Regions from separate parts of the Staphylococcus sp. 231237_7MaSpsaltlick genome, predicted to be linked through region 1. Evidence: riboswitches for the same ligand, from Rfam matches in the RefSeq annotation. Region 1 holds a riboswitch; each other region holds the start of a gene.
The links. Region 1 has a riboswitch for thiamine pyrophosphate ahead of ACF91D_RS18245 (3-oxoacyl-ACP reductase). Riboswitches for the same ligand answer to the same signal wherever they lie in the genome.

Region 1 (6,941 bases):
CAAGCATTTATATTATCTAACAATCACTTTAATAATGTTAAAAACTATGAATCTACTGTTTCAGCTATGCATGAGGCAGACTACAAAAGTCCTGCATTAGCTAAAAAAATAGATACAATCAATCAACAACATGATGACGACCCTTTAAATAGAATTGATTACATGTCACAATACGGTTTGAATTCACCGATGCTCTATCATTTTGATGGCACTGCCTTATATTCAAGCATATTTGATGGTGACATTTTAAAATATTATGATAAAACATTACAAATTAATATGCATACTGATAAAAATAGCACTTATCGTTTATTATCTAATCGCGCTAATTTAATGGCTTTATGGAATGTACAAGATCGCATACGGCGTCCAAATGATTTAAATATTCCCTATGGATTTAAACACAAAAGCACTGTTGACCATTCTAAAGAAGAATCATTTTTACATTCTACAAATCAAATAGCTTATCCAAGTGCACATATCACGGATAAAGTTTTTGATTCCAAAGACCTTAAATCGCCATTAGATAGAGAACAAGCCATGTTACAAGGTGTTGTATTGAATGATAGTAGCACTTCATCCAATCAAACATTCAAAGCTAATAAAAATTTATTAACAGAAGCGACGTCAACATTAACCGACGCTCACAGAAATGAAGGCAATCATTTAATTGTTTCTAAAGACAACGGCGGCATAAGTTATCATTTACCTAAATCTATTGCTGATAAGTATGAAGATATGTATATTGAGATGGATGTAGAGTTACTCTCACCTGATAAAGCTCATGAAGTTCGTGTTAACGAGTACAGCCAACAACGCAATGAATTGACTTACAAGTATAGACGGTTTGTTACACCAGTAACCATGCGTGTTAACGCAAATAAAGATTTAAATATCCAATTATCTAAAGGAAATTATCGATTTAATATCAAAGGTATTTATGGAGAAGATTATCAAACTTTACGTAACGCAACAAAATCTTTAAATCCAGTAAAAGTATCTCAAGAACGTACAGGCTATACAGTAACTAAAAGTAAAGAAGATAAAGGGTACATTGTACTCCCTATGGCTTATCGTAATGGCATGAAAGCTTATTCGGGCAAACAAGAATTACCTGTCAAACAGGGTAACGGTATTATGACAGTAATTTCTACTGAAAAAGGTCAAGAAAAGATTACTTTAAAATATAAACCACCACACGCCCTACCCTTAATAACGTTATCTGTTTTCGGTGTAATTTTTAGTATTATCTTTTTATGGTGGTTAAGAAATAAGTCCAAAGATAACATAAGTAAATAGAAAATATCATTAAAATGTGTCAATATACTTAAGAAGAAATTCACCTTGGTATACCTATATTCAAATAACGCTCATTTACCTCGCTATACTAGACGCAGCTTTAATGTGTATTATGGGCTATTTGGAGCTATTTAGAGGTTTCAGGGCATAAGACGTTTAGTAGTTTGATTTGAGCTTTGTATGATCTTTGTATGTTGTGCTATGTATTCATTAAGCACAATCAAAATCATTAGGTACCTATACTTATCCTTAATTCTCAAAACGTTAACTATCCCTCTTTAAACAAACGAATTTCATCTACAATATCTAGCCATAGCTTTTTATTATATTAGTAAACAAAAAAGCGATCCTCATAAAGAGGACCGCTTTTTTATGCTTATTATGCTGATTAACGAATTTCTTTAATTCTAGCAGCTTTACCACGTAATTCACGTAGGTAATATAATTTAGCACGACGAACTTTACCACGACGTGAAACTTCAATTTTTTCGATTTTTGGTGTGTGTAATGGGAATGTACGTTCCACACCTACACCAGAAGAAATCTTACGTACAGTGAAAGTTTCTGAAATACCTCCACCACGGCGTTTGATTACTACACCTTCGAATACTTGGATACGTTCACGTGTACCTTCAATAATACGTACGTGCACTTTTAAAGTGTCACCTGGACGGAATGAAGGTAAGTCTGTGCGTAATTGCGATTGAGTTACTGCTTCGATTAATTTGTGATTACTCATTATTTTTCTCTCCTTCAACCTATGTTCTTGCCTCGACAAAATATAGCAGCGGATCATAGTGATTTTCGTGTGTCGCACACTTAAAATATGTTAGCACATAGTTAGTCTTTTTTCAATTGCTTTTTATATCTTTCTATAATCTCTTTGTCTTCTTGTGACATAGTGACGCTATTTAAAAGATCTGGTCGCTTCGTCCAAGTTCTGATAATTTTCTGTTCATGACGCCACTTTTCTATATTTGCATGATTACCTGACAACAATACATCTGGCACGCCCATCCCTTTATATTCACGAGGTCTTGTATATTGAGGGAATTCTAGCAAACCATCTTGAAATGAATCATCTTCATGTGATTGTTGGTTACCTAATACACCAGGTAGTAACCTAACAATTGCATCCGTCATTACCATTGCTGGTAGTTCTCCACCAGTCAATACATAATCTCCCATGGAAATCTCATCGGTCACTAAGTTTTCGCGAATTCTTTCATCATAACCTTCATAATGACCACAAATAAAAACGATATGTTCTGCTTGGCTAAGTTCATTAGCAATTGCTTGATTAAATGGACGTCCCTGAGGACACATTAATATTACCCTTGTATCAGCTGTCTTATCGATACTATCCATTGCATTAAATATAGGCTCTGGCTTTAATACCATCCCTTGCCCACCACCAAAAGGATAATCATCTACTTGGTTATGTTTATTTTCTGCAAAATGCCTAAAATCTACTGTATTGACTTCTAACATATCTTTTTCTTGAGCACGTTTCAAAATAGAATGATTTAACACGCCATTAAACATATCTGGAAATAAAGTTAAATAATCAATCTTCATTAATCTAGCAATCCTTCCATTGGGGAGATTTTAATAAGTCTACCTTCGACATCAATCTCTTTAACAACATCTGCAATATAAGGTATTAAATATTCTTTATCTCCTTTAACCACCCAAACATCATTGGCACCTGTTTCAAAAATTTCTATCACGCGACCAATTGGAGTATCTTCTTCATCAAAGACCGTACAACCAATAATGTCTGAATAATAAAATTCATGTTCTCCTAATTCTATTTCTTCATGATCACGTTCTTGAACTAACGTTTCTCCTTTTAAATGTTCAATATCATTAATGTTATTGATTCCTTCAAATGTTAACATATGAAGTCCTTTATGCATTCTATAAGACGAAATCGTAAATGTTATTGATTCTTTATTTTTACGTTCTATCTCAACGATTTCACCCGGTTGAAAACGTATATCAGTAAAATCTGAATTAGATTTCACCTTCACTTCACCTTTTATTCCATGTGTATTTACAATCTTGCCTACTTCAACTTTCATATATGTTCCTCCATAATAATTTGGCTATTTCATTTAATTTTGATTATGTATATGCGTTATTTTATTAGCTTATTATAACATGTAATCTCGATTTCTGTGTTTCATTACATTTAAAAAATGAAGGTTCCATGACATGTGCTATTTTATATTTCCTTAACTATATTTAATATTTCTCAATAAAAAAAGAGTACCTATTAAGGTACTCTTACAAATATACAGAGTGTATATTAGGTTAAAAATTATTTTTGATCATCAAATTTTTTCAAGATACCTTCTCTTGATAAAATGTTGTGAACTGTATCAGTTGGTTTCGCACCATCTTTTAACCATTTAAGTGCTAATTCTTCGTCAATTTTAACTTCTGGTGCATTTACATTGTTAGGGTTGTAAGTACCGATTTGTTCGATATTACGACCGTCACGTGGTGCACGAGCATCAGCTGCTACGATACGATAGAATGGATTTCTTTTTGAACCTAAACGTGTTAAACGTAATTTAACTGCCATTTATATTCGCTCCTTTAATTTTCATAGTTTTTATTTTCTACAAGAAATAATAATAACAGTAATAATCAACTTTGTAAAGAGTTTCTTCTTTACCAATTTCAATATTACGCAAATTTCGTTTCTTAGCTTAAATTATGGTCATTTAAGAATCTTAAATTAACCTAAACTTGACATTATTCACTAAAAAATATACATTGAAATTAAATTAAATAATAAATGCACTAGGGGTGTTTCTAACTGAGATGAGTCTAACTCAAACCCTTTGAACCTGATCTAGTTTAAACTAGCGGAGGAAAGTGTGTAGTTTAGCATATTTCAAAAGTTTTTTGAAACAATTTCATACATATGTTGATATTTCTAATACACAACTTTCTTTCAGAAGGGTTGTGTATTTTTTTATTGAAAAATTAAGGAGTGTGTATAATGAACAAAACAGTAATAGTAACTGGAAGCAGCCGTGGATTAGGTGCAACTATCGTAAAAACGTTAGCTCAAAAAGGACATAACGTTGTCATAAACTATCATAATAGTGAAGATGCCGCACAAAGGCTTGTTGATGAGATTGGAACTCGACAAGCAATCGCTATACAAGCAGATGTGACAAAACGAAATGAAATTGACAGCTTAGTTAATGAAGCTACACAATATTTTGGCCAAGTTGATGTTGTAATTAATAATGCACTAGTTGGGTTTAAATTTGATCCTGTTCAACAAAAAGCATTTGCAGATCTTTCGTGGGATGATTACCAGCAACAAATTGACGGTACATTAAAAGCTGCTTTCAACGTGTGTCAAAGTGTTATACCTCAATTCATTCAAAGACAAAAAGGTAATATTATCTCAATTGGCACGAATTTATTCCAAAACCCAGTCGTCCCTTATCATGAATATACAACCGCTAAAGCTGGATTAATTGGCTTTTCACGTAATTTAGCTGCTGAATTAGGACAATATGGTATCACATCAAATGTAGTATCAGGTGGTTTGTTAAAAACTACCGATGCAAGCGCAACTACAACAACTGAAGTCTTTGATTTAATTGCTCAAACAACACCTATTAAAAAGGTCACTGCACCACAAGATGTTGCTAATATGGTTGCATATCTCGTGTCAGACCAATCAAACGGCATTACAGGTCAGAATTTCACAGTCGATGGTGGCTTAACAATGAATTAATAAGGAGGATTAAATTATTTTATGACACAAACACAACATCTAAACATCGGCGTACTCATCTATGGATGCGGCCATCACCAAGCCGCGTGGCGTATGCCCGATTCAAGCGTTGAACGTATTGGTGATATTACATATTATCAATCATTAGCAAAAATCGCAGAACAAGGCTTGTTTGATGCTATATTTTTTGCTGACAATCAATCGTTTCCAGCTAATTCTAAAAGTGATATGCCTGCATTTTGGTTTGATCCTTTAGTGAATTTAGCTGCGATATCACAAGTTACTGAACATGTCGGTCTAGTAGCTACTATATCTAGTACATTTGCCAACCCTTTTACAGCTGCTAGACAATTACTGAGTATTGACCATATTAGTCAAGGTCGTGCTGGTTGGAACTTAGTAACGTCAATGACAGATTTGGAAGCTGCAAACCATAGTATGGATCATTTACCTGAACACGAAGAACGCTATAAAAAAGCAGATGAATTCGCTCAAGTGATGAATCGATTACTTGAATCTTGGAGTGTCGATAACTTTCTGCATAATAAAGAAGATAATAGTTTAATTAACGAATCTGCAATCAGCCCTATCAATCATCAAGGAGCGTATTTTAACGTTCAAGGACCTTTAACAACACCAAGCAGCCCTCAAGGAAAACCGATTGCTATGCAAGCCGGTGCTTCAGATCCTGGTATTGCACTGGCAACTAAATACGCAGATGCAGTATATGCTGTAGCTTGGAATTTTAATCAAGCTTATGCTTTTAAAAAGAAATTAAATCAAAAATTAAAACAACAAGAAAAGTCTGAAAATAGTTTGAAAGTATTCCCTGGATTAGTAACGTATGTTGGACAATCGTATGAAGAAGCTTACGCAAAAAAGCAACAACTCGATGAATCTTTAGAAGTTGATACAGCTTTAAATCAATTAGAGTTTTTTATCCAACAAGATTGCCATAATTGGGAATTGGATGAACTTGTACCACCTTTACCACCCGTCGAATCTTTTAACGGACCTAAAGGGCGCTATCAAACTGTGTTAGAAATTATTAAAGATAAAAATCCAACATTGCGAGAATTATTAGGTTATTTAAGTGCAGGTGGTGGGCATTTAACACTTATTGGGACGCCAAAAGATATTGTGGATGAAATGGAACATTGGTTTAATGAAGGTGTTGCAGATGGTTTTAACTTAATGCCTCCAGTATTTCCAGATAGTTTACAAGATTTCGTCGATGATATTGTACCTGAATTACAAAAGCGTGGTTTATACCGAACTGAATATGAAGGTAAAACATTTAGGGAAAATATCGGTATTCATTAATAATTATTTATCGGTGTCTTATCCTCAAAAAACGTTTTTATAAGCAAAATCGCCGTAATCACAGGAGTTCCATACCATCGACAAAGCCTCAGACTTTATTGGCAATTTTTGTACACGCTTTCCGCGGGCGTTGCCTTATCCTGTAGCTTCGGCTATTAATATTCCCACAGGACTCGGACCAAATCACTGCCAATATTATACTAAAAAGATTATAATATATAAATTAAACAGTGTTGATATTTATTATGTTGAATAAATCAATTGATAAAAGAGCCAACTTTGGTCTGTAAGATTCCTGCTATTTTAAAAATAACTATACAAATATAAATAAACAAAGCATAAGTGACAATTCACCTATGCTTTGTCTACGTTCTAAAACCAGTAAAAAAGTAGTAATCCACGCTTTCGATGTGGATTACTACTTTTTAAACTATTGTTAGATTAATCTTTTTAAGAAGCCTATTTTAAAATGGTAAGTTCATACCATTCATCATATTTTCCATTTGCTTACGTTTACCTTTTTTACCTTTTCCGCCACCGGAAAATTGTTTCA
Region 2 (6,941 bases), on a different contig from region 1:
TTATAATTAATCCATTATCAACGGACAAAATAATTCCATTTAAATTAACCTTACATGGTTTATTTAATGGAAGTAGTATAATAATTTGGTTTATGCAGCGCGTAAATTCAGTTGAATAATCTTTTCTTACACTTAATGAGCTAATCATAAATACCACCTAAGTCAGAAATTAGAACTATCAGTTAATAGTAATAAAATCATTGTACATCTGTAATAAGAAAAAAGAATGATAATCCCACATTATTATTAAAGTGACGATATAAATTAATAAATAGCACTTTTGCGGAGAATTTTTCAAAAATTGTAAGTAAATTAATAATAATTTGAAGTGGTGTAGTAATAAACGTATAATCTTATGGTTAATATGTTAAAAGATAAAAAAAGAGATCTAAAAACACTGCCTGAAAGTGACTTTAGATCTCTTATTATTTTCGTCCATAGGAACGAAGTTATACTGAGAATGTTGTGTTATTTACTTTGTTTAAATGGGTGCATAAAGTTTAATTCTGGGAATGGAATATAACTATGATGATAGATGGCAAGTTAAATAGCCGTTCATAACACATGAAATACATCCTCATACAATATTATATAACTAATAATCTTCTAATACAATATACAATTATTTTGTTATTTAATTTATTATAGGCTTTAACTGAGCTGTTTGTTATTGAAGGATACACGAATTGTCAGATTAAACGAATGTGAAAATTTACAATAAGATTTATTTGCTGTCTTTTCTATATAGATCATATGCTTTGTAAAGAAATAAAATAATCGTAATGACTAAAAATAGAGTAAATAGACCATTGAAGATGGAATTGCTATAAATTTTAAAAATTGTAATAGAACTTAAGCCTTCTAAAAATACTGAACCGGTTGTTTTAATTTCAAAAAGATCAAATGCAAGTAGCGTTAATGAGATAAGCGTCATGTATCCGAGCGTAATAATAAAGAGGTTAAACAAATCGACGAAAAATATTTTTCTCATAACAACCAGCCTCCTCTCTTACTTTTATATTGCCAACTAATCAATGATTTAAAGCTTGGTTTAATATAATTTACATAAAATTTACAATCAATAATTAGGTGGTACACAGAGTGGTTGTCGAACAAATATAATATTTATTGATAATAAATTAACTAAAATTACAAGATTCGTAAACAAATTTAATTCTAAATTGTTTTGAATGTGTGTTTATTGTGTAAAATAATAAGTAAGTTTCATTTTTATGGAGTTGCAGAGGAGGGAAAGTATGTATAAGGCTATTATTTTTGATGTGTATGGTACTTTGTTTGATATGGATTCATTAAAAAATGAAATGATTGAGTTTGATGAAGATACTGCAACAAAGATTACTAAGTTATGGCAAAAGACTCAATTAAGACATATGTTTATGAGGCAGGTTATGCAAAGATATATCCCTTTTGATGAATTGACGAAAGACTCACTACGACATACTTTAAATGTTTATGATATTCAATATAATAGAGAAGATATTAATAGATTGTTTGAAGCATTTTTTAATTTAAATTATTACAAGGAGATACCTAAATCATTAGCCAATTTAAGAGATAAAAATATTGATGTAGGTATACTATCAAATGGTAATGATAATATGTTAATGCCACTCATAGATAATTCAGAACTAGGTGGATATATCGACACACTTATTAGTGTTAATGAAATTAAACAATATAAACCGAGTGCTGCAAGTTATGCACTTGTATTAGAGTATTATCATATGAATAGAGAAGATATATTATTTGTCTCTTCAAACTCATGGGATATTACTGGTGCTAGTAACTTTGGATTTGATACAGCTTGGGTAAATCGAACAAATAAAAAGTTTGATGTAAACGGTCCAACACCATCGATAACGGTAAGTAATGTGAGCGAAATGGTGAAATGGCTAGAGTTAAATCATAAATAAAAAAGCAGTAAAATTCATGTTTAAGTCGACATGAATTTACTGCTTTTTTTATATTTAGCGAAGCTAAATATGCTTATAAAAATAAGGAGAACTTTAAAATTAAAAAAACTATATTCGCTACACAAATAATATATCATGAATAAATGATATTGTGACCTAACAGTTATGTCACATTTAGAATTTTACTATGGAATTTAGGCTTCCAATAATATAAAAAGATTGCAGTTATCTCTACAAAGATTATGAAAATTTTATTTAATTCAAACATACATAAGCATAAAATGGGTATGGTTAAGCAGTAATAAAATTCATGAATAATAAAATAGTTATTAAAATTATTGTTAAAAGATATTAATTAGGAGGGCATCATGGTTATTTCAAAAAGGTTCACAGCAATTGCATTACCTGTATTTTGCATTATTTTAGTACTCGCTTTATTTATTGATTTGCCAGTATCTAAACATTTTATGAATCAAAATTCAATCTTTGGGACAGTATTTCAAGATTTAGGTCTTTTTCCGCCAACTGTTATTTTGATTCTTTCAATGATTATTTTGAATTTTTATGTGTTTTCAAAGTTTGAAAGTAAATTGATTAAATATATCATTTTATTTTTATCTTTTATTTATACTTTGATAAAAACTAATACTTTGGTATCTGAAACATTTAAGTATATCTTTGCAACAATGGACAATATTGAACGACATAAGCCATTAGGTGTGGCTAGTAATGAAGGTGATACCAGCAATGCATTACCAATGGGGCTAAGTTTCTTAATCACATTCATTTTACTTATGTTAATTACATTATTTGTTACAAAATTTTGGTTACAACAAGTGACTCAAACAGAGATAGAAAGATTAGTTCGCGTTGCATTTGTTAGCTTTTTTGTATTATTAGTAGGATTAGAAACGATTGATAGTTTGAAGGAATTATGGGGGCGAGCAAGACCTTATGAAATTGGTCATGACGGCGCACATTTTACAAATTGGCTTACAATCAATGGTAATACTGGTCACAGTTCATTTCCATCTGGTCATACAACAGATGCGGCTTATTTAATGTTTTGGGCATTTTACTTTAAAACACGTGTAGCCCAAAAGCGTATGTTTATTATTGCATTTATGTTTACTATTATCATGTGTGTGAGTCGTTTGCGTATTGGTGCACATTTCTTAGGCGATGTAACTATGGCCTTTACATTAATTACTTTATTGATGATAGCAGCAGATTATATGATTTATAAATGGAATGCAAAACACTTACATTAAAATGGAACAGAACATTAATATAAGTACCTAGGATCCTGTTTGTTAAACAGAATCTTAGGTTTTTATTGTACTAGATTATGTTTATATTAATTTTCAAATTTATTTGTAATTATTTTTTATTAGTGTTAAGTTTAATTTAGAATTTAATAAGAATTGCTAGGGGTGCTTGTTAGCTGAAAGAGACATTAGTCTCAACCCTTTGAACCTGATCTGGTTAGTACCAGCGTAGGGAAGCAGAAAAGTACAGTATAAATGGAAAGTCTATAGAGTAGACTTTTATTTACTGTCGCTTCACTAAATATGTGATTTTCGACCAGGTCTCCTAGCAATAATAAAATGCTAAGGAGTTTTTTTATGAAACAAGAAAAAATAGAATTAAAAAAGCAATTTCCATCAAGTCAAAGGATTTGGGTGAGTGGAGAAGATCCAGATATTCAAGTTCCATTTAGAGAGATACAACTTTCCCCAACAGTAACAGAAGAAGGAACAACGGTTAACAAACCGGTGTTAGTCTATGACACTGCAGGACCATATCATGATACTAGTTATACAGTTGACGTGCAAAAAGGTATACCCAAATTAAGAACACCATGGATAGAAGATAGAAATGATACATTGGAATATGAAGGTAGGAAAATTGTCTCACTGGATAACGGATTTAAGTCTAATAATCATAAAAAATTTGTCGAGACACCATTTAAATATCAACCGAAAAAGGCAAAAACAGGACAAAATGTTACACAAATGCATTATGCGAAACAAGGTATTATCACGAAGGAAATGAAATTTGTAGCTAAGCGAGAAGATGTCTCACCTGAATATGTGCGTTCAGAAATTGCACGAGGACGTGCGATTATTCCTAATAATGTCAATCACCCTGAATCAGAACCAATGATTATAGGTAAAAACTTTCAAGTGAAAATAAATGCTAATATTGGTAATTCGGCAGTCAGTTCTTCTATAGAAGCTGAAATAGAAAAGTTGGTTTGGGGCATTCATTGGGGGGCTGATACGATTATGGATTTATCTACTGGTAAAAATATCCATGCTACGAGAGAATATCTATTGAGAAATTCCCCGGTTCCTGTTGGCACTGTGCCTATCTATCAAGCATTAGAAAAGGTAGATGGTTCTGCTAAGGACTTAACTTGGGAAATTTATCGCGATACTTTAATTGAACAAGCAGAACAAGGCGTTGACTACTTCACGATACACGCAGGCGTATTATTACGTTATGTCCCGACAACAGTGGATAGATTAACTGGTATTGTTTCAAGAGGTGGATCTATCATGGCACAATGGTGTTTAGCGCATCATGAAGAAAGCTTTTTATATACACATTTTGAAGAAATTTGTGAAATAATGAGCCGTTATGATATTGCAATTTCTCTTGGAGATGGATTAAGACCCGGATCAATATATGATGCAAATGATGAGAGCCAAATTCTGGAATTAAAGACATTAGGGGAATTAACTGCAATAGCTTGGGAATATGACGTACAAGTGATGATTGAAGGGCCAGGACATGTTCCGATGCATAAAATAAAGGAAAATCAAGACTTAGCTGATTTCCATTGTCAAGAAGCGCCTTTTTACACATTAGGTCCATTAACAACAGATATTGCACCAGCCTATGACCATATTACGTCTGCAATCGGGGCAGCCCAAATTGCTAGTTATGGTACAGCAATGCTTTGTTATGTTACTCCAAAAGAGCATCTGGGATTACCTAATAAAGACGATGTGAGAGAAGGTGTTGTCACGTATAAGATTGCAGCACATGCAGCTGACTTGGCAAAAGGTGTCAAAGGAGCACAACAAAGAGATGATGAAATTAGTAGAGCACGATTTGAATTTAGATGGTACGATCAATTTAATCTGTCGCTAGATCCTGATAAGGCACGTTCATATCATGATGAAACACTACCTGCTGAAGCAGCAAAGGTTGCCCATTTCTGCAGTATGTGTGGGCCTAAATTCTGTTCGATGCGTATCTCTCACGATTTAAGAAAGCACAATGATTTAAAAGAAGAAGGATTGAAACAAAAGTCTGAAGAATTTGTTTCAAAAGGTAGTAGGATTTACCGTTAGAGATAGAGTTTTGGGCGAAAATTCTCATTCTTAAAATAAGAGAACTATGCTATGAAGTGATGCTCCCTTTAAAGTAGTTACTGAAAAACGTAAACTTTGAAGGGAGCTTTTTATGACCAAAAGTAAATGAGTTTTACTAAATATAAACCACAGCGCATTATAAATTATATAATAATAGCGGTATAAAATATTGAGAAGTATTAGGTCGAGACTCCTGAGGAAACAGTGTCAGTTGAAGGCCGAGGCTGAGACGGCATCCTAGGAAAGTGAGCTGACAATATAAATATTGTAAAGTAAATCTGCTAGCTAAAAGTCTGAATGTATATAGCACAAATTAATGTTTCGTACTTTGAGAAGGGTTTAAATCTAATTGATAGAATACTAAATCTAACCATTTATCAAATTTATAACCTACATTTTGAATGGTTCCAGAATGTTTGAATTTAAATTTTTTATGCAAGTAAATACTATAATCATTCGTAGCGTCAATGCCTGCAACAAGTGTTCTATAGCCATTATTACGAGCAGTTTGGATGATTTCAGCCAGCAATTGTGATGCAATCCCTTTTCCTCTATGATGTTTATTTACATAAATAGAGTGTTCAATAGAATATTGATAAGCGGGCCAATCTCTAAATGTACCATAAGTAGCGAAGGCTATCGCTTCACCTCTTTCATCGTAAACAAGTACAGGCTCTTGTTTATTTAGTTTATTTTCAAACCAAGTTTCACGTGATGCCAAAGTTTGAGGTTTATAAGTATAAACAGCGGTAGTATTCAAGATCGCATCGTTGTATATTTCTAGTATATTCGGTAAATCTGATTGCTTAGCATGACGTATCATAGCGCATCCCACCTTATATTAAAGTAAATTAGAAATCACTATCACAGTTATAAAAGTATGGCATTCATAATTAATATGAAACACTTAGTTAAACCAAGATATTTACAATGAGTGATTTAATACTATTTAACACTTAATTATTAAGTTCTGCAATGTATTGTTGTAAAAATTCTCCTCATTTATTTAAATATTTGGAATGCGAAATAACATATGGGCTAGTCCAATTCTAAATGTATTGTGCTATACTTATATTCTGAAATATAAGTGCTAACATTAAAGGAGTATGAAAGAAATGAATAAGCTACTAAGGATAGTTGGTGTCATTTTTATTTTAATTGCAATTTACTTTTTAGCTAAGCCTCATATTGATAATTATTTAACAAAGAAAGCCGATGAAGATAAAATAACGGAATACGATAAAAAACAACAATTTTCTGGTGAGATTCCCAAAGATAAATCTAAAATGGTAGGCTATATTGAAGTGCCTGATGCTAAAATTAAAGCGCCAGTATTTCCAGGGCCCGCTACCCCGAAACAATTAGATCGAGGAATTAGTTTAGTTGAAGCGGACGAATCATTAAATGATCAAAATATAGCTATAGCTGGTCATACTTTCGAAGGCTCGGATACGTATCAATTTTCAAATTTACCTAAAGCACATAAAGGCAGTGTCGTTAACTTTAAAGTTGGGAAGGATAAGCGAAAGTACAAAATCTCAAAAATTTATGATGTGAAACCTAGTGATGTAAAAGTGCTAGATGAACAACAATCAAAGCAACACCAACTTACATTAATTACCTG
Region 3 (6,941 bases), on a different contig from region 1:
CGAGTAAAAGGCATTATGTAGGTGTAAATGAATATGCACAACAACGTAACGAACTAGACTATAAATATCGTCGCTTTGTAACGCCTGTAACTATGAGATTTAAAGCTGATCAAGACTTGAAAATAAGAATGCCTAAAGGTACATATCGACTCGATGTAAAGGGCATATATGGTGAAGATTATCGTACCTTAAAGCGTGCGGCGCGTTCATTAGATAAAGTGGCTGTAAAACAAACACGAAACGGCTACACGATACGACATAATGCAAATAAAGATGGATATGTAGTACTACCTATTGCATATAGTCAAGGCATGCAGGCCAAATCAGGATCACAAGCGTTACCAGTCAAAAAAGGTAATGGGATTATGACCGTTATACCGGTTAACAAAGGTCAATCAACTATTAAATTAACCTATACCCCTCCACACACAATGCTATTAATAATACTTAGCATACTTGGCATTATACTTAGCATCATTTTTACTAAAATAGTATCAAAATTGAAATAAACATTTTTTGATCATTATATTGAAATAGATTAAGAGATACTTTATATTTTTTATTTAACAGACATCATCATGTAATTTAGTGTTTTTGTTTAAATTACATGATGGTGTCTTTGATTTTATAGTATTTTAGCGAGACACAGTGGAAGAACAGGTCAAGTTGAAAACTATAAGGCTAAAGCTGTTCCTTAGGAGAACAAACTAACCATACAAAGTATTAAATAAAAATAGAGGAATCTTATACAACAACTTGTACAAGATTCCTCTATATTTTCAAGTGATGCCCAGTTTGGCACACTTTTTTTATTTCTTATTTGCTGATTAACGAATTTCTTTAATTCTAGCAGCTTTACCACGTAATTCACGTAAGTAGTATAATTTAGCACGACGTACTTTACCGCGACGTTTAACTTCGATTTTTTCAATCTTTGGAGTGTGTAATGGGAATGTACGTTCCACACCAACACCTGAAGAAATTTTACGTACAGTGAAAGTTTCTGAGATACCTCCACCACGGCGCTTAATTACAACACCTTCGAATACTTGGATACGTTCACGAGTACCTTCAATGATACGTACGTGTACACGTAAAGTGTCACCTGGACGGAACGTTGGTAAATCTGTGCGTAATTGTGATTGTGTTACTGCTTCGATTAATTTGTGATTACTCATTATTTATTCTCTCCTTCAACCTATGTTCTTGCCTCGACAAAATATAGCAGCGGATCATAGTGATTTTTCGTGTATCGCACACTTAAAATATATTAGCATATCGCTAATCATTTTTCAATTCCTTTTTATATCTTTCAATAATCTCGCGGTCTTTATCTGTTAACTGATAACTCTCAAGTAAATCCGGTCGTTTTTCGTAGGTTCTAATTAGTTTTTGTTCATGACGCCACGCATCAATATGCGCATGATTTCCAGAAACTAACACGTCAGGTACGCCTAATCCTTTATACTCTCGTGGTCGGGTGTATTGTGGAAACTCTAATAAACCATCTTGAAATGAATCATCCTCATGTGATTGTTGATTTCCTAACACACCTGGTATCAATCGTACAATAGCATCAGTCATGACCATTGCTGGCAATTCACCACCAGTTAGCACATAGTCACCCATAGAAATTTCATCCGTCACTAAATGTTGACGTATACGTTCATCATACCCTTCATAGTGACCACAAATAAATACAAGATGCTCCGCTTCACTTAATTCTTGCGCGATAGCTTGGTTAAATGGACGACCTTGAGGACACATTAAAATCACACGTGTGTCTGGGGTTTTATCAATACTTTCCATTGCATTGAATACAGGTTCAGGTTTCAATACCATGCCTTGACCACCACCAAATGGATAGTCATCAACTTGACCATGTTTATTTTCAGCAAAATTTCTAAAGTTTACAGTATTTACCTGTAACACTGATTTCTCTTGAGCACGTTTTAAAATCGAATGATTCAAAACACCTTCAAACATTTCTGGAAAAAGTGTTAAAAAATCTATTTTCATTAATCTAACAATCCTTCCATTGGTGTTATTGTGATACTTCTACCTTCCACATCGACATCTTTAACCACATCAGCAATATACGGAATAAGATATTCTTTGTTACCTTTAACAACCCAAACATCGTTAGCACCTGTTTCAAATATTTCTGTCACACGTCCAATTGCAGTTCCTTCATCATCAAATACAGTACAACCTATTATATCTGAATAGAAATATTCATGTTCGGCTAATTCTATTTCATCATGATCACGTTCTTGTAATAATGTTGCACCCTTTAAATATTCTATATCATTAATATTATTAATTCCTTCAAACTTAAGCATATGCAAGCCTTTATGCATTCTGTGGCTACTAATCTTAAACGTTTCTGCTTCTTTACCCTCAGCTTGAATTAGTACAGATTCTCCAGGTTGGAATCGAGTATCTGTAAAATCTGAATGTGATTTAATCTTAATTTCACCTTTAACACCATGTGTGTTTACAAATTTACCAATTTCAACTTTCATTATTTTTCCTCCGTCATCATTACAACTATCTTCATAGGTAATGAAACTAAATAAAATTCGTAATCCATTATAACACGGATTGAGATAGCTGTAATACGTTATCGTTTAGAAGTAGTATTTACTAAAATAAATAAAAATTATTCAAGTAACTCGAACAACTAATCCAGTATTTCTTATTAGCAATCCGCTATTTTCAGGCAATAAGTTTGTTATTTCTAAGATTGAAATCACGGCTTAAATCACCCTATTTACCGTTTAGCTTTCAAATTCAATATTGACCAATAAAAAAAGATGATTTCTACTTTAGATAAAAGTAAAAATCATCTTCTAGACTATGTTATAACCTTTTAGTTCTAACATATTCAAAATAAATCAATACGTTCGATTTATTATTATTTTTGTTCGTCGAATTTTTTCAAGATACCTTCTCTTGATAAGATGTTACGTACAGTATCAGTTGGTTTTGCACCTTGTGATAACCATTTTAATGCTAATTCTTCGTCGATTTTAACTTCTGGTGCATTTACATTGTTAGGGTTGTAAGTACCGATTTGTTCGATGTTACGACCGTCACGTGGCGCACGAGCATCAGCTGCTACAATACGATAGAATGGATTTCTTTTTGAACCTAAACGTGTTAAACGTAATTTAACTGCCATTTATATTCTCTCCTTTATGTTCTTAATATTTTTATTTTCTACAAGAAATAATATTAACAGTTCTGCAGTACTTTGTAAAGAGTTTTTTCTTTACCAATATTGAATCTCTATTTTTAAACTGTGACTTTTAGTCCTTCACCTGATTTGTATTTAAATTTAAACTTTTGCACAACTTGACATGCTTTATTAAAAGCTATACATTGAAGTTAAATTAAATAACGCATGCACTAGGGGTGTTTTTTAAAACTGAGATGAGCTAAACTCAAACCCTTCGAACCTGATCTAGCTAAGACTAGCGTAGGAAAGTGTTACCAATATGATAATGAAACTGATAGTCTTTTTTGACGTATTCATATACTTTTTGATACACAACTTTCCTAGAGAGGGTTGTGTATTTTTTTATTTAATAAATCAATGATGAGGTGAATATATGACTAAAACAATTTTAATCACAGGTAGTAGCAGAGGGTTAGGTGCAACGATAGCACGAACATTAGCTACACAAGGTCATAATGTAATTATAAATTATTTTAAAAGTAAAGATTTAGCTGAACAACTCGTACGTGAAATTGGTGAATCACAGGCTATCGCTTTACCAGCAGATATTACTGATAGAAACCAAGTTGATGAAATGATTGCACATGCAACAGAACATTTTGGGCAAATAGATGCGGTCATAAATAATGCGCTCGTAGGATTTAAATTTGATCCCACAGCACAAAAAGCATTTATAGATTTAAGTTGGGAGGACTATCAACAACAACTCGACGGCACGTTAAAAGGCGCTTTCAATGTGACTCAAGCAGTCGTTAAACAATTTATCTCAAGAGAAACAGGAACTATTGTTTCGATTGGTACAAATCTTTATCAAAATCCAGTCGTACCCTACCATGAATATACTACTGCAAAAGCAGGTTTAATAGGATTCACACGAAATATCGCCGCTGAATTAGGTCAATTTGGTATTAATGCAAATGTTGTATCTGGCGGTTTACTAAAGACTACTGACGCAAGTGCAGCGACGACACAAGAAGTATTTGATCTTATTGCTCAAACCACACCATTAAGACAAGTCACATCACCTCAAGATGTAGCAAATATGGTAAGCTACCTCATTTCTGATCAAGCTAAAGGGATAACTGGTCAGAACTTTACAGTTGATGGTGGATTAACAATGAATTAAGAAATGGAGGATGAATCATCTTATGACACAAACTCGTCAACTTAACATCGGTGTATTAATTTATGGATGCGGTCATCATCATGCGGCTTGGCGTATGAGCAATTCAAGTGTTGAACGTATAGGAGATATCTCGTATTATCAATCATTAGCTCAAATTGCAGAACGTGGATTATTTGATGCGATATTTTTTGCAGATAATCAATCTTTTCCAGCACAATCACCAAGTGATATGCCCGCATTTTGGTTTGACCCTTTGGTCAATTTAGCTGCAATAGCCCAAGTTACGCAATACGTTGGATTAGTTGCAACGATTTCCAGTACCTTTGCTAATCCATATACAGCAGCTAGACAACTCTTAAGTATTGATCATATGAATAACGGACGTGCAGGTTGGAACTTAGTAACATCTATGACTGATTTAGAAGCAGCAAACCACAGTATGGAGCGTCTACCAGATCATGATACACGCTATGAAAAAGCAGACGAATTCGCTCAAGTAATGAATCTGTTGTTAGATTCGTGGACAACGGCAGATTTCTTACATAATAAAGCAGAAAATACTTTAATCAACGCGGATGCAATTCAGCCAATTCATTTTAAAGGTCATTATTTCGATGTCCAAGGACCACTAACGACACCTGGAAGTCCTCAAGGCAAACCCATTGCAATGCAAGCTGGTGCCTCAGATCAAGGTATCACCTTGGCAACTAAGTATGCAGATGCTATCTATGCAGTCGCTTGGAACCTAAAGCAAGCTACAGCATTTCGCCAAAAATTAAATAATAAATTAACATCGGTTGGAAAACCAACGAACAGCTTAAAGGTGTATCCAGGTTTAGTTACCTATGTCGGAGAAACTTATGCTGAAGCTTACGCCAAAAAACGTCAATTGGACGAGTCCTTAGCTATTGATACAGCATTAAATCAATTAAAGTTCTTTATTCGCCAAGATTGTCATAGTTGGGATTTAGACGAACCTATACCACCCTTACCGCCTGTAGAGAACTTTACAGGCCCCAAAGGTCGTTACCAAACTGTACTAGAAATTATCAATGATAAAAATCCTACACTGCGTGAATTATTGGGTTACCTTAGCGCTGGTGGCGGACATTTAACGTTGATAGGTACACCTACTCAAATCGTTGACGAAATGGAAAGATGGTTTAATGCTGGCGTTGCAGACGGTTTTAATTTAATGCCACCGGTGTTTCCTAATAGTTTAGAAGATTTCGTTGATTATATCGTACCGGAACTACAAAAACGAGGACTTTATCGCATTGAATATGAAGGAACTACATTTAGAGAAAATATTGGCCTTTAGTAAAAATTTTTTGTAACTTTAACACATTGAAATACAATGCATTCAATTAGTATAATTAACTATAATTACATTAACAAGGATACTATTGTTATTGATAACCATTGGTTCATTACCCACATTAATAATTATAATTCCATAGATAAATGAGCAATATGAATATAAAACATAAACTAAAAAACCCTTCAAAGTTATCAAATCATTGATTACCTTGAAGGGATTTCTCTTTTTCAAATTAATAGTAATATTGCGAGATTAGGTTAGTGGATTCAACTATCATCTAGCACTAACATTGCTTATAGCACTTTATTGATTGTTAAACGGTTAAATATCTTCTAGGACTAACCTACTAAGCAAATTGAATTAGAATGGTAAGTTCATACCATTTAACATATTCTCCATTTGCTTACGTTTACCTTTTTTACCTTTTCCGCCACCAGAAAATTGTTTCATCATTTTCTTCATATCATTAAATTGTTTCATCAATCTGTTCACTTCTTGTACCGAACGTCCTGAACCTTTAGCAATACGTTTCTTACGTGATACATTTAAACTATCTGGATCATTACGTTCAGCCGGTGTCATAGATTGAATAATCGCTTTAATATGGTCGATCTGTTTCTCATCCATATTTAAGTTATTGATACCTTTCATCTTGTTCATTCCAGGAATCATTTTCATAATATCGTCAAGCGGACCCAGGTTTTTGACTTGGTCTAATTGTTCCAAGAAATCCTCAAGCGTAAATGATGAAGTGCGCATTTTCTTCTCAAGATCCTTAGCTTTATCAGCATCGACATCTTGTTGAGCCTTTTCAATTAAACTTAGCACATCACCCATACCAAGTATTCTTGAAGCCATTCTTTCCGGATGGAATGGTTCCAATCCATCTAATTTTTCACTCATACCCACAAATTTAATAGGTTTTTGTGTTACAGAACGAATTGAGAGTGCTGCCCCACCACGTGTATCACCATCTAATTTAGTCAGTGTTACGCCTGTTAATTCAAGTTGCTCATCAAATGATTGCGCTACATTTACTGCGTCTTGACCTGTCATGGCATCCACAACTAACATAATTTCATTCGGTTTCGTAATTTCTTTAACATCTGTTAATTCTTGCATTAACGCTTCATCAACGTGTAAACGTCCAGCTGTATCAATAATTACAAAATCTAAATGCTCTGCTTTAGCATGTTGAATTGCATTTTCGACAATTTGTTGTGGTTTAACTTGATCTCCTTCACTATAAACAG

Region 2: linked by a shared signal. The riboswitch ahead of thiC (phosphomethylpyrimidine synthase ThiC) and the one ahead of ACF91D_RS18245 (3-oxoacyl-ACP reductase) in region 1 are both predicted to bind thiamine pyrophosphate.
Region 3: linked by a shared signal. The riboswitch ahead of ACF91D_RS28705 (3-oxoacyl-ACP reductase) and the one ahead of ACF91D_RS18245 (3-oxoacyl-ACP reductase) in region 1 are both predicted to bind thiamine pyrophosphate.

The regions. Positions count from the first base shown of each region.
Region 1 is NZ_JBICNX010000009.1:192,230-199,170, reverse strand. It holds gene ACF91D_RS18270 (YfhO family protein) at 1-1,299, shown strand, start outside; gene rplS (50S ribosomal protein L19) at 1,688-2,038, opposite strand; gene trmD (tRNA (guanosine(37)-N1)-methyltransferase TrmD) at 2,140-2,877, opposite strand; gene rimM (ribosome maturation factor RimM) at 2,877-3,383, opposite strand; gene rpsP (30S ribosomal protein S16) at 3,623-3,889, opposite strand; TPP riboswitch at 4,103-4,201, shown strand; gene ACF91D_RS18245 (3-oxoacyl-ACP reductase) at 4,313-5,065, shown strand; gene ACF91D_RS18240 (LLM class flavin-dependent oxidoreductase) at 5,087-6,388, shown strand; gene ffh (signal recognition particle protein) at 6,853-6,941, opposite strand, start outside.
Region 2 is NZ_JBICNX010000004.1:454,556-461,496, forward strand. It holds gene ACF91D_RS10490 (helix-turn-helix domain-containing protein) at 1-148, opposite strand, end outside; gene ACF91D_RS10495 (hypothetical protein) at 725-991, opposite strand; gene ACF91D_RS10500 (haloacid dehalogenase type II) at 1,257-1,934, shown strand; gene ACF91D_RS10505 (phosphatase PAP2 family protein) at 2,303-3,205, shown strand; TPP riboswitch at 3,354-3,454, shown strand; gene thiC (phosphomethylpyrimidine synthase ThiC) at 3,560-5,296, shown strand; gene ACF91D_RS10515 (GNAT family N-acetyltransferase) at 5,631-6,140, opposite strand; gene srtA (class A sortase SrtA) at 6,424-6,941, shown strand, end outside.
Region 3 is NZ_JBICNX010000045.1:1,761-8,701, reverse strand. It holds gene ACF91D_RS28730 (YfhO family protein) at 1-509, shown strand, start outside; gene rplS (50S ribosomal protein L19) at 828-1,178, opposite strand; gene trmD (tRNA (guanosine(37)-N1)-methyltransferase TrmD) at 1,282-2,019, opposite strand; gene rimM (ribosome maturation factor RimM) at 2,019-2,525, opposite strand; gene rpsP (30S ribosomal protein S16) at 2,918-3,184, opposite strand; TPP riboswitch at 3,404-3,505, shown strand; gene ACF91D_RS28705 (3-oxoacyl-ACP reductase) at 3,615-4,367, shown strand; gene ACF91D_RS28700 (LLM class flavin-dependent oxidoreductase) at 4,390-5,688, shown strand; gene ffh (signal recognition particle protein) at 6,049-6,941, opposite strand, start outside.